Regions from separate parts of the Sulfobacillus sp. TH-112 genome, predicted to be linked through region 1. Evidence: riboswitches for the same ligand, from Rfam matches in the RefSeq annotation. Region 1 holds a riboswitch; each other region holds the start of a gene.
What was found. A riboswitch is a leader RNA that binds a small molecule or an ion and turns the genes downstream of it on or off. The one in region 1 is predicted to bind cyclic di-AMP.
Positions count from the first base shown of each region.

Region 2: linked by a shared signal. The riboswitch ahead of ACOJWD_RS06220 (peptidoglycan-binding protein) and the one ahead of ACOJWD_RS13965 (peptidoglycan-binding protein) in region 1 are both predicted to bind cyclic di-AMP.
Region 3: linked by a shared signal. The riboswitch ahead of ACOJWD_RS09505 (glycosyltransferase) and the one ahead of ACOJWD_RS13965 (peptidoglycan-binding protein) in region 1 are both predicted to bind cyclic di-AMP.
Region 4: linked by a shared signal. The riboswitch ahead of ACOJWD_RS09575 (LysM peptidoglycan-binding domain-containing protein) and the one ahead of ACOJWD_RS13965 (peptidoglycan-binding protein) in region 1 are both predicted to bind cyclic di-AMP.

Region 1 is NZ_JBYCKN010000189.1:62-2,260, forward strand. It holds partial or broken gene ACOJWD_RS13965 (peptidoglycan-binding protein) at 1-758, opposite strand, end outside; cyclic di-AMP (ydaO/yuaA leader) riboswitch at 774-908, opposite strand; gene ACOJWD_RS13970 (hypothetical protein) at 1,201-1,566, opposite strand; gene panD (aspartate 1-decarboxylase) at 1,713-2,108, shown strand; gene ACOJWD_RS13980 (MTH1187 family thiamine-binding protein) at 2,174-2,199, shown strand, end outside.
Region 2 is NZ_JBYCKN010000096.1:3,468-5,666, reverse strand. It holds gene ACOJWD_RS06225 (EamA family transporter) at 104-1,024, opposite strand; cyclic di-AMP (ydaO/yuaA leader) riboswitch at 1,205-1,340, shown strand; gene ACOJWD_RS06220 (peptidoglycan-binding protein) at 1,350-2,199, shown strand, end outside.
Region 3 is NZ_JBYCKN010000134.1:9,863-12,061, forward strand. It holds gene ACOJWD_RS09500 (hypothetical protein) at 181-438, opposite strand; cyclic di-AMP (ydaO/yuaA leader) riboswitch at 611-735, shown strand; gene ACOJWD_RS09505 (glycosyltransferase) at 818-2,041, shown strand; gene ACOJWD_RS09510 (HAD family hydrolase) at 2,010-2,199, shown strand, end outside.
Region 4 is NZ_JBYCKN010000134.1:21,668-23,866, reverse strand. It holds gene topA (type I DNA topoisomerase) at 1-613, opposite strand, end outside; cyclic di-AMP (ydaO/yuaA leader) riboswitch at 847-982, shown strand; gene ACOJWD_RS09575 (LysM peptidoglycan-binding domain-containing protein) at 994-1,962, shown strand; gene ACOJWD_RS09570 (transglycosylase domain-containing protein) at 2,074-2,199, shown strand, end outside.

The DNA.
Region 1 (2,199 bases):
GCTCCCCCTGTATCGTCGGCTTGTCCCAGAAACCCTTGTGACGGGAGGAAGTTGTCTTGATATCCGGTCACATAGACGAGGCTCTTCAACGGTATCACACTCGGATCGACCGCAATCATTCCGTCTTCTAGTGGTGCGCCGAAGTAATCCGTCGGGCCGTAGGGGTAATTATCTGCCAAGCTCGGTCCATATGAGGTAGCAATCATATGATAGGCGGCGACGACTTGATGCCCATCAATGGTGCTGACGGACGGCGTGAATTCCCCTTGCGGACCCGATGAACTGGAAGGTTCGTCAACCGGCGTGCCACCAGTAGGGAACGACTCGGGAAGCGATAATTGCTCAGCCGATCCCGATCCCACAGATTGGCTCTGGTTGCTATTGGCTGATGTCGCACTCAGCGCATGACTTCCTGGTGTATAGGGAGTTAGTTGGAATCCTGCCAAAATGTCTTGCCAGGTTGTGGCATTGACTACTCCCGTGGAGGAGAGTCCGCTTTGCGACTGAAAGGACTTTACACCCGCCTCAGTAAGCGGTCCGAAAATCCCATCGACGGGTCCTGATGAGATTCCGAGATCATTGAGGTCGGCTTGAAGAGTCATGACCCAGTGGCCCGTATCACCCTGAAAGAGGGTATGTTGCATCGCAGGATGCAGAGATTGAAGTGCTGCCGTGGTCGTACTGGCAGCCTGAACACTTCCTATGGACGGAGCGGCGAATAAGCTCATGGATCCTAAAAATGCTGCACCTAGTATCATCGTTTTCACGTAATATATCCCCCTCGAAATTTGCCTCCGAGGTTAGCTGACGGATTCGGACGCGAGAGTACGCCCTACGAGCACAAGCTCGATTCACCCCTAACCCTTGGGTTCCCCGGATTCCTTTGCGGAATTAGGCGTTATGGAAGTCGGAACATTAGAGAGTGTACCGAGTGATCGAGGGCGTCGTCAGATCGTAAAACCGCGCTCCCCCGACCATACGACCTCATAGGCCATGTCAGGGGAGCCGGATGCTCGTCCATACGGAGAATCGGAGCGGTCTGCTATTGTCTAACTGAAGAGCCAACTTTTGACTGATCTCTTGACAGACAAAAGAATGGCTGCACTTCCTATCATTACGGCTCTTGCGCCATAGCCGTCCCACCGTTTGCCTGAAGGCGATGCTCTATCGTCGAAAATGGTGACCTACAAATTGGAAATACTAGTGCGATGATTCTCCGTGTTGGTCGCTCGGCGCCACGGATGGCGCTTCACCAAACGCTGCTTGTATCAGTTTAATGGGCAGACGAACCATCCCCTCCATCGCCCACATGGCTTCATCCGCACTTTGAGCCATGGCTCCCTGGCGCCCTTCTAATTGCCGACGCACCATGCGAAAGGGCGACGCCACCATGGTATCCACATACCAGAGTTCCTGGCGTACCGCTTGGTTGATGGTGCTGGGAGTGCCCATAGAGGGCTTGGGGTGCTTACGCGGAGACTTGACCGAATATTTTTTTTCCTCTTTTTGATGTCCTTCCTTTTGATGTCCTTCCTTTTGATGGCCTTCTTTCTGATGGTCTTCCATAGATGATCCCTCCGCGGCTAGAGTGCCTCATGGCAGGTCATGCTATACAAGAATCTCATGCAAGCTTTCTCGACTCGCGACATATGATAAACGATTGACTGAATATGACCTACCCCATTCGGCGTTCAATTGAGGAGTTGACACGTTTGCTAAGAGAAATGCTGAAATCAAAAATCCATCGGGCCACCGTCACCGAGTCCAATCTCAATTACGTCGGCAGTCTGACACTCGGTCATCAACTTGCTCTGGCTGCCGATATTTTGCCTCACGAATTTGTGCACATCACCAACATTAATACCGGGACGCATTGGGTCACCTATGTCATCCAAGATAACGACCACCCAGGTTCACTATGTCTCAACGGAACGGCTGCACGACATTTTCATCCCGGCGACTTAGTGATTATTATGGCCTATGGTTACTTTAGCCCCGAAGAAGTGCGTAGCGGACTTCATCCACGCCTCGTCTATGTTGACCAACAAAACCATATCTCAAAAGTCATGGCGGGCGAAAAGCCCTATACCCTGGACATGGGCGAGTGATTTCGAGTGGCCTTGGAGAAAATACGCTCTGGACAGCGAAGTCTGACACAGCGGAGGCTATGTCTATGGCAATTGTCGAAGTCAAAGTGGT
Region 2 (2,199 bases), on a different contig from region 1:
GTAATCAATTTATGATAACAAAAGTACCGAATTTGCGCGAGGCGTACTGGAAATGTCTGACGCCCTCTATGAGAGCCAAATGAAGAGGCCAATGAACGCATGCTTAGCCTCTCGGAACGGCGCGATCCCAAACCGATGCTAAGGTAATGCCGCCGAGAATCAGCATACAACCCAGCCATTCGAACAACGTTATAGATGACTTAAGCCAAATTAGTGATATGACAAGTGCGGTCGGAAGTTCTACTGATGCCAGAATTGCGGTCAGCGTGTCACCGAGCTTGGGCGCACTCAAATACAGTAAACCTAGGGGAAGAACGAGACTAAAAATGCCCGCGACGCTCCCGTACCCGACAGTTTGGGACCAGTTCTGGGTGAAGAGGTGGCTAGGGTTGTGATAAAAGAGGAAGACCGTCAGGGCGGCAATCACGATCGTCAGGAACGCGCTATTCAACACAGGGGTATCCGACGCAATGCGGGCTTGCCAGAACAAGGTGAAGGCATAACTCACTCCGGCACCGAGCCCTTCGATCATCCCGAGGGTGGTCAACGGGCCGTGAAACTGCTCACTTAACGCTAGGATGGTGCCGATGACGATGAGTGCGATAGCTGCGACCTCAATAAGACTGGGACGTCGTCTCGACGCTAACCATCCCATCACGGGAAGCATCCACGAGAATTGAAATAGAAGCAGGACCGCCATAGCTGGGGGAAGATGCTTTAACGATTGATAATAGCAAATGGTAGTAGCGGCACTGGAGACTCCTACGGCCAAAAGGGGCCAGACGAGGTGTGCGCGTAGGCGCATGGGTGGAGACTTCATCAGATATCGTGCGACGACCAGAAACAGTAAGGCGGCCGGATACTGTAGCATGCTCAGGGAGGACGTTGCCACGCCGGAGCGCACAGCTTGTTTGACAAGGGGAGTCACTAGGCCATAACTGGCTCCCGCACAGAGAACCGACAAGATGTGCACTTTGGGTGTTTGCGCCACGAGCCGATCGCCGATCCTTCCTGATGATGTCATGCCTGCCCTCACTGTATCATATCTGTTTGTCGTTCGACCGGACTTCCGTGTGGTGGTGGATTTTGGGACAGGTCCTAGATTATGAGAAAACACCCTGCATTTCGATAATCCTCCATTTAATATCACGCCAAGGCAGCCTACCCGCTCCCTGGGCATCTGACAAAGTCCGCACTCTTTTCTACCATAACTACGCCAAATTGTTTAAGAATGACAACCGGGGGAACCGGTCTGTGGGGTGAATCGTGTGATCACGTAGGGCCTACCTCTCGTTGCCCGAACCCGTCAGCTAACCCCGGAGGCACAACTTTGAGAGAGGGGTTACTTCATGCGTATAACATCAAAAATTGCCGTGTTGAGTACGGTCGGCATTGCGAGTGCCGGATTATTGAGCGGAGCAACGTTTGCCGCGACGCCCAGCACCACCAGTCTCGAGGCGATCCATCCTGCCATGCAACAGTCCTTACAAATCGGTTCGCAGGGGCATTGGGTCTGCACCCTACAAGCTGATTTGAACCTTCTGGGGTATTCTGCGGGTCCTATGGATGGAATTTTTGGTCCGCGGACGGAGCGAGGGCTGGTGGCGTTTGAACAAGCTCATGCTCTTCCCGACAGTGTAGCTACCACCCCGGTCATCTGGCAGGATATCCTTGCGGGGTTTGATATTGTGCCTGCCGCGCCAGAGTCTTCTCCGACAACGGCCCAGACTTTGGCCAATACCCACCCAGCAATGCGCCAAGTGCTCACGATTGGTTCGACCGGGCACTGGGTGATGACCCTACAGGCTAACTTGGAAGACTTAGGATATCTGCCTGAGGGATCAGACACGGGATACTTCAACGCGGCCACCGAGACGGCACTCAAGGCCTTTCAAAAGGCCACTGGATTGGCTGAAACCGGGGTGACATCGGAGGTCACTTGGCAGCAGATGTTATCGGGATTTAAGCTGGTACCACCAATCAGTGGGACTACCGCACCAACACTGGCAAGTGGGACAAGCACCACAGGGTCGACGTCCACCTCGGGCAATACCAGTTCGAGTATTAATAATGGACAAAGTGGCCCGACCTTGCCCGAGGCCTTTCCCGAGCCCAATGATCCGGTGAGCGAGCCTTCGTTGAATAGTCCGTCCGACGGCGTGACGGGGGAATTCACCTCATCCATCAAGACTATCGACG
Region 3 (2,199 bases), on a different contig from region 1:
CACCAAGAGTACAATCTTGCCTTTGACCTCATCACCTCTCTCCTCATTAAGGATGGAACGAAGCAGCCGACTTGAGCGGTCTCGCGTACTGCACGGCTCGGAAATCGACAGTGCCCTTGTCTCTGCACTCTTTGGGGTGATACCATCCATTCTTGTGGACGCGTGTAGTGCACATTCTCTCTATTCCAGATAGTCGACCTGGTCGAGGATGTCTTCCATCAATGGACTCGTGGCAACCTGAGCGAGGAGGATCAAGAGGGCGTCCGTGCTTAACCTCTGCGTTTTCTTAGCCAGGGCGTCATGAACTGCCGAAAAACGCGCCCTGAGGACCGTCTCAATAGCCAGATGCAGGGTATGCGGGCGGATGTCATCCTGACTCCATGAACGCCCGTCATGAGTAACCTCGGAGGAGGGCAGTCGTGGGAGGCGATCGGGCATGACAACAGGACCTCTTTTCGGGGAGATTGCGAGTGGAAAGTCGTGGGAGAAGGATTAGGACTATGGTAGCGCCCACTCGGGGTGATGTCCAGAAAACAAGCAGTAATGTCGAACGGTTCTCGTGCGCGTTCGGTAGTTGCGGATTGGGGGGATTCTCCAGTATAATAGGGGTACCTTGAAAGCGCCGAATTCGGTGGAAGCGGAGGACCCAGGTAGTCGGGGTGAATTGTGCAAGCAAAGGGTATGACCACAGCCCTAACCCGTCAGCTAACTTCGTAGGCGTTGGGGGCTCAAGGTGTAACTTAATGAATTTCCCTCTCCCCCCGGGGTGCCTGGGGACTTTTTTTATGTCTCAGGTTTTTGAGGGAGGATACCTTTGATGATACGTCGAGCTCTTGAAATTTCTTTGCATGCCGATCCGCTCACCTATGGCGACAGTGGTGCGGTCGGTGGGCAGCAAATTTTGATTCGCGAACTGGTGAAGAACGTCCAACAATATGGCTATGGAGTAGACGTATTGACTGCACAGGCCAATCCTTTGTGGCCGGAAAAATTTAGTTTAGGACACTTAGGTCAGGTCATTCGGCTGTCGCAGGCGTTGCGTCGACCAGAAGAAGAGAGTTGGGAAGAATTGGTGGATGGTCTCGCTGCAGAAGCGCTAGCCTGGATGAAGGATAGTGGGCGTAACCACCACATTTTACACAGCCATTATTGGATAAGTGGTCTCGTCGCAGAGCGCATTCACCAAGCGACTGGTCTGCCATGGGTTCATTCTCCTGTGAAAATGGCGGAATGGAGCGTTCGTCCGGGAGAAGATGTGAACGAGGTACGCGCAGCCGCGGAAAAGCGACTGTTACATCAGGCGAATGCCGTGGTCGTGTCGTATTTGAGTGAGGCGGAACTTATTCATCGCGACACCCCGGAATTGACGGTATACGTTGTGCCTCCAGGGGTCGATCCTACGCAATTCTTTAGTCGTGATGCGGGGCCAGTATTGCGGGCCCTAGGCGTGAAGCGCCGTCCGGTGGCCTATGTCGGACGTTTAGAACTCGCGCGAGGTCTTCGCGAGGCTCTAGATGTCTTGGCACAGCGAGATCTCCCCGAAGACTTTTTGCTCATGGTGTTAGGCGGAACGAGAAAGCAAGTTCAACAAGGCGTGCCGGTCTCTCCTGATTTGGCACGGCTGGCGGAGCGTTTAGGATCACATGTGACTTTCGTTGGTGGGATGCCGCATCGCGGGGTGGCACCATATTTAGCGGCCTCTGAAGTAGCGATAGCTCCGAATCAAGGGCCTACGTTAGGGATGGCGGTGCTAGAGTCGTTGGCATCAGGAATTCCGGTTGTCGGGTCTCGGGTGCCGGGGGTTCGGGACTGGATTAATCACGGTGAGGACGGCTATGTTGTGGACCGTGATCAGATCGAGACGATGTGGGATTTTGTGCTTGAGTTGTGGAATGATTCCGCCAAGGCTCGCAAGATGGGGAAAGTGGGACAAGAGAAGGTTCATCGCTTGCATACCGTGAATGACATGGCTCAGCAGATGGTGGGCTGCTATCAGGAGGTGACTGGCCTTGGCGGGCATCAAATGGGTGTTGGCTTCTGATATTGACGGTACATTAGTGGGGCATGGCGGTGAGAGTGAACTGGCCCAGTATCTCAAGCTGCATCCAGAGGTCGGGGTCGTGTATCTTACGGGGCGCACACGAGCCAATGCCGAACCCTTGATTCACCGCTATGGATATCCGGAACCCTTGGCCTTAT
Region 4 (2,199 bases), on a different contig from region 1:
TCGCCGGTTGGCTATTGGCGGTTAATTCCACTGTAAAATATTCTTCCGGACGAAAAGCTTCAATGTCCAGTTCCCGATCGACCAAAATCTTCAGTGCGGCTGACTGCACTCGACCCGCGGACAGTCCGGGACGTACCTTGCGCCACAGCAACGGAGATAGTTGGTACCCCACCACGCGGTCGAGTACCCGCCTCGCCTGCTGGGCATCCACCAAGTTCATATCCACCGGTCGGGCCGAGCGAATCGCTTCAGTCACCGCATCTTTCGTAATCTCGTGGAATTCAATTCTACGAGCATCCTCCGGCTTAATCCCTAGTGTTTCCCCCAGATGCCAAGCAATGGCCTCGCCCTCGCGGTCCGGGTCGGTTGCTAAATACACGCGATCGGTCTTTTTGGCCGCGTCCTTCAATTCTTTCACTAATGGACCTTTGCCGCGGATGGTAATATAGCGCGGCTGAAAATCTTTTTCGACATCAACACCAAACTGACTCTTTGGCAAGTCACGTACGTGCCCCATCGATGCCTTCACCTGATACCGACTTCCTAGAAATCGGCTGATGGTTTTGGCCTTGGCCGGAGATTCTACAATAATCAAGGGCTTTGGCTTTGCCAACCTGCCACCTCCCGTTCGTAAGCGTACCTATACTATCGCATTATGCCACGGATATCCAGAAAAGGCCCTCCCCATAAAATCGCCCATTATTTCCCTGACGCTTTTTTCCATGCATCCCAAATATTTAGTGTGACGGACATATTATGGCAAAAAGCGACGTGCGAAGGTGGTGATGACCGCTCACTCAATCCCATCGCTCATGACATGTCGACAAGATCCCCCTATAATCGATACGACTCCTTATGCCGAATCATGGAAATTCCATGTACGGGGGATAAAGGGACCTGTCCCTTGGTGAATCGTGTCTACACGTAGGGCTCCTTCTGCCCGAACCATGAACTAACCTCGGAGGCAAATCGCGAAGGAAGGGGAGCCCCTATTTGAATATACGCTCGATTGGCGTAGCCAGCGGTGCTTTAGTGGCTGCAGCCTTGTGTTTGTCCCCGCTTACCACGGTCCAGACGGTCGCTCAAGGATCTCCGACGGCACCTCATCATCAATTGATCGATAGCGCGCACGCGAGCTCCTCACTGTCTTTTGAGGCCGCACACAGCGCCACCTATCGGGTGCAATCAGGAAACACCTTAGCAGGAATCGCCAGCCAATTTCACACCACCTGGGAAACGCTAGCTTCGATGAACCACTTAGCGAATCCCAACGTGCTTCGCATCGGCGAAGTCCTCTCTGTGCCTGGTGGACAAACCACGCTTGCAGCCAATGAACCGGCTACAGCCAAGGCGTCGTCCGCAGTGCGCCGATATACGGTTGAAGCGGGCAATACCTTGGCCGGGATTGCCGCCATGTTTCATACTACATGGCCCATCCTCGCCCAACTGAATCATCTGTCGAATCCCAACAATATTGCGGTCGGCGAAGTCTTGATCCTGCCCGGCAGTTCTTCGGCCATCGCAAGTGGATCCAATAGCGTCTCACTACCTATGCAAGATGCTCCAAGCTCCGTCGGTGCAGCCATCGTATCCACCGCGCTGAAATACCTCGGGGTGCCTTACGTATTTGGTGACGAGAATCCTGCAACCGGCTTTGACTGTTCGGGTCTGGTACAGTATGTACTGGCTCAAAACGGTATCAGTATTGGGCGTACCACTTGGGAGCAGTATGATGAAGTGACCCATGTGTCAAAAGCCAATCTCGAACCCGGCGACCTGGTATTCTTTCAAACCTATGCTCCCGGAGCGTCTCACGTAGGAATTTATATTGGCTCGGATCCCGCCATGGGATATTCGGCGGCATTTATTGATGCCCCGGAACCGGGTCAAGGAGTCCAGATACAGAATCTTAACGACCCGTTCTATGTATCCCATTACTATGGAGCGGGAACGGTAAACTAAACTCTAGATCAGCGGCGGGGCCTTCGGGCTCCGCCTTTTTTCGACATATTTTTTATGTGACACGGACACCTTAGCGGGAGAAGCGCTACTGCCCGATTAAAGGAGAATCCGATGCAAAATCGCCGCCGTCACCATCGTCATCGACCCCAGATACTATCGATTCGCAGAGTCACGGGGGCGGTGTTGTCTCTAACCGCTTTCACCAGTATTCTGGGTGTCGGCCTGCTGATTCACAAG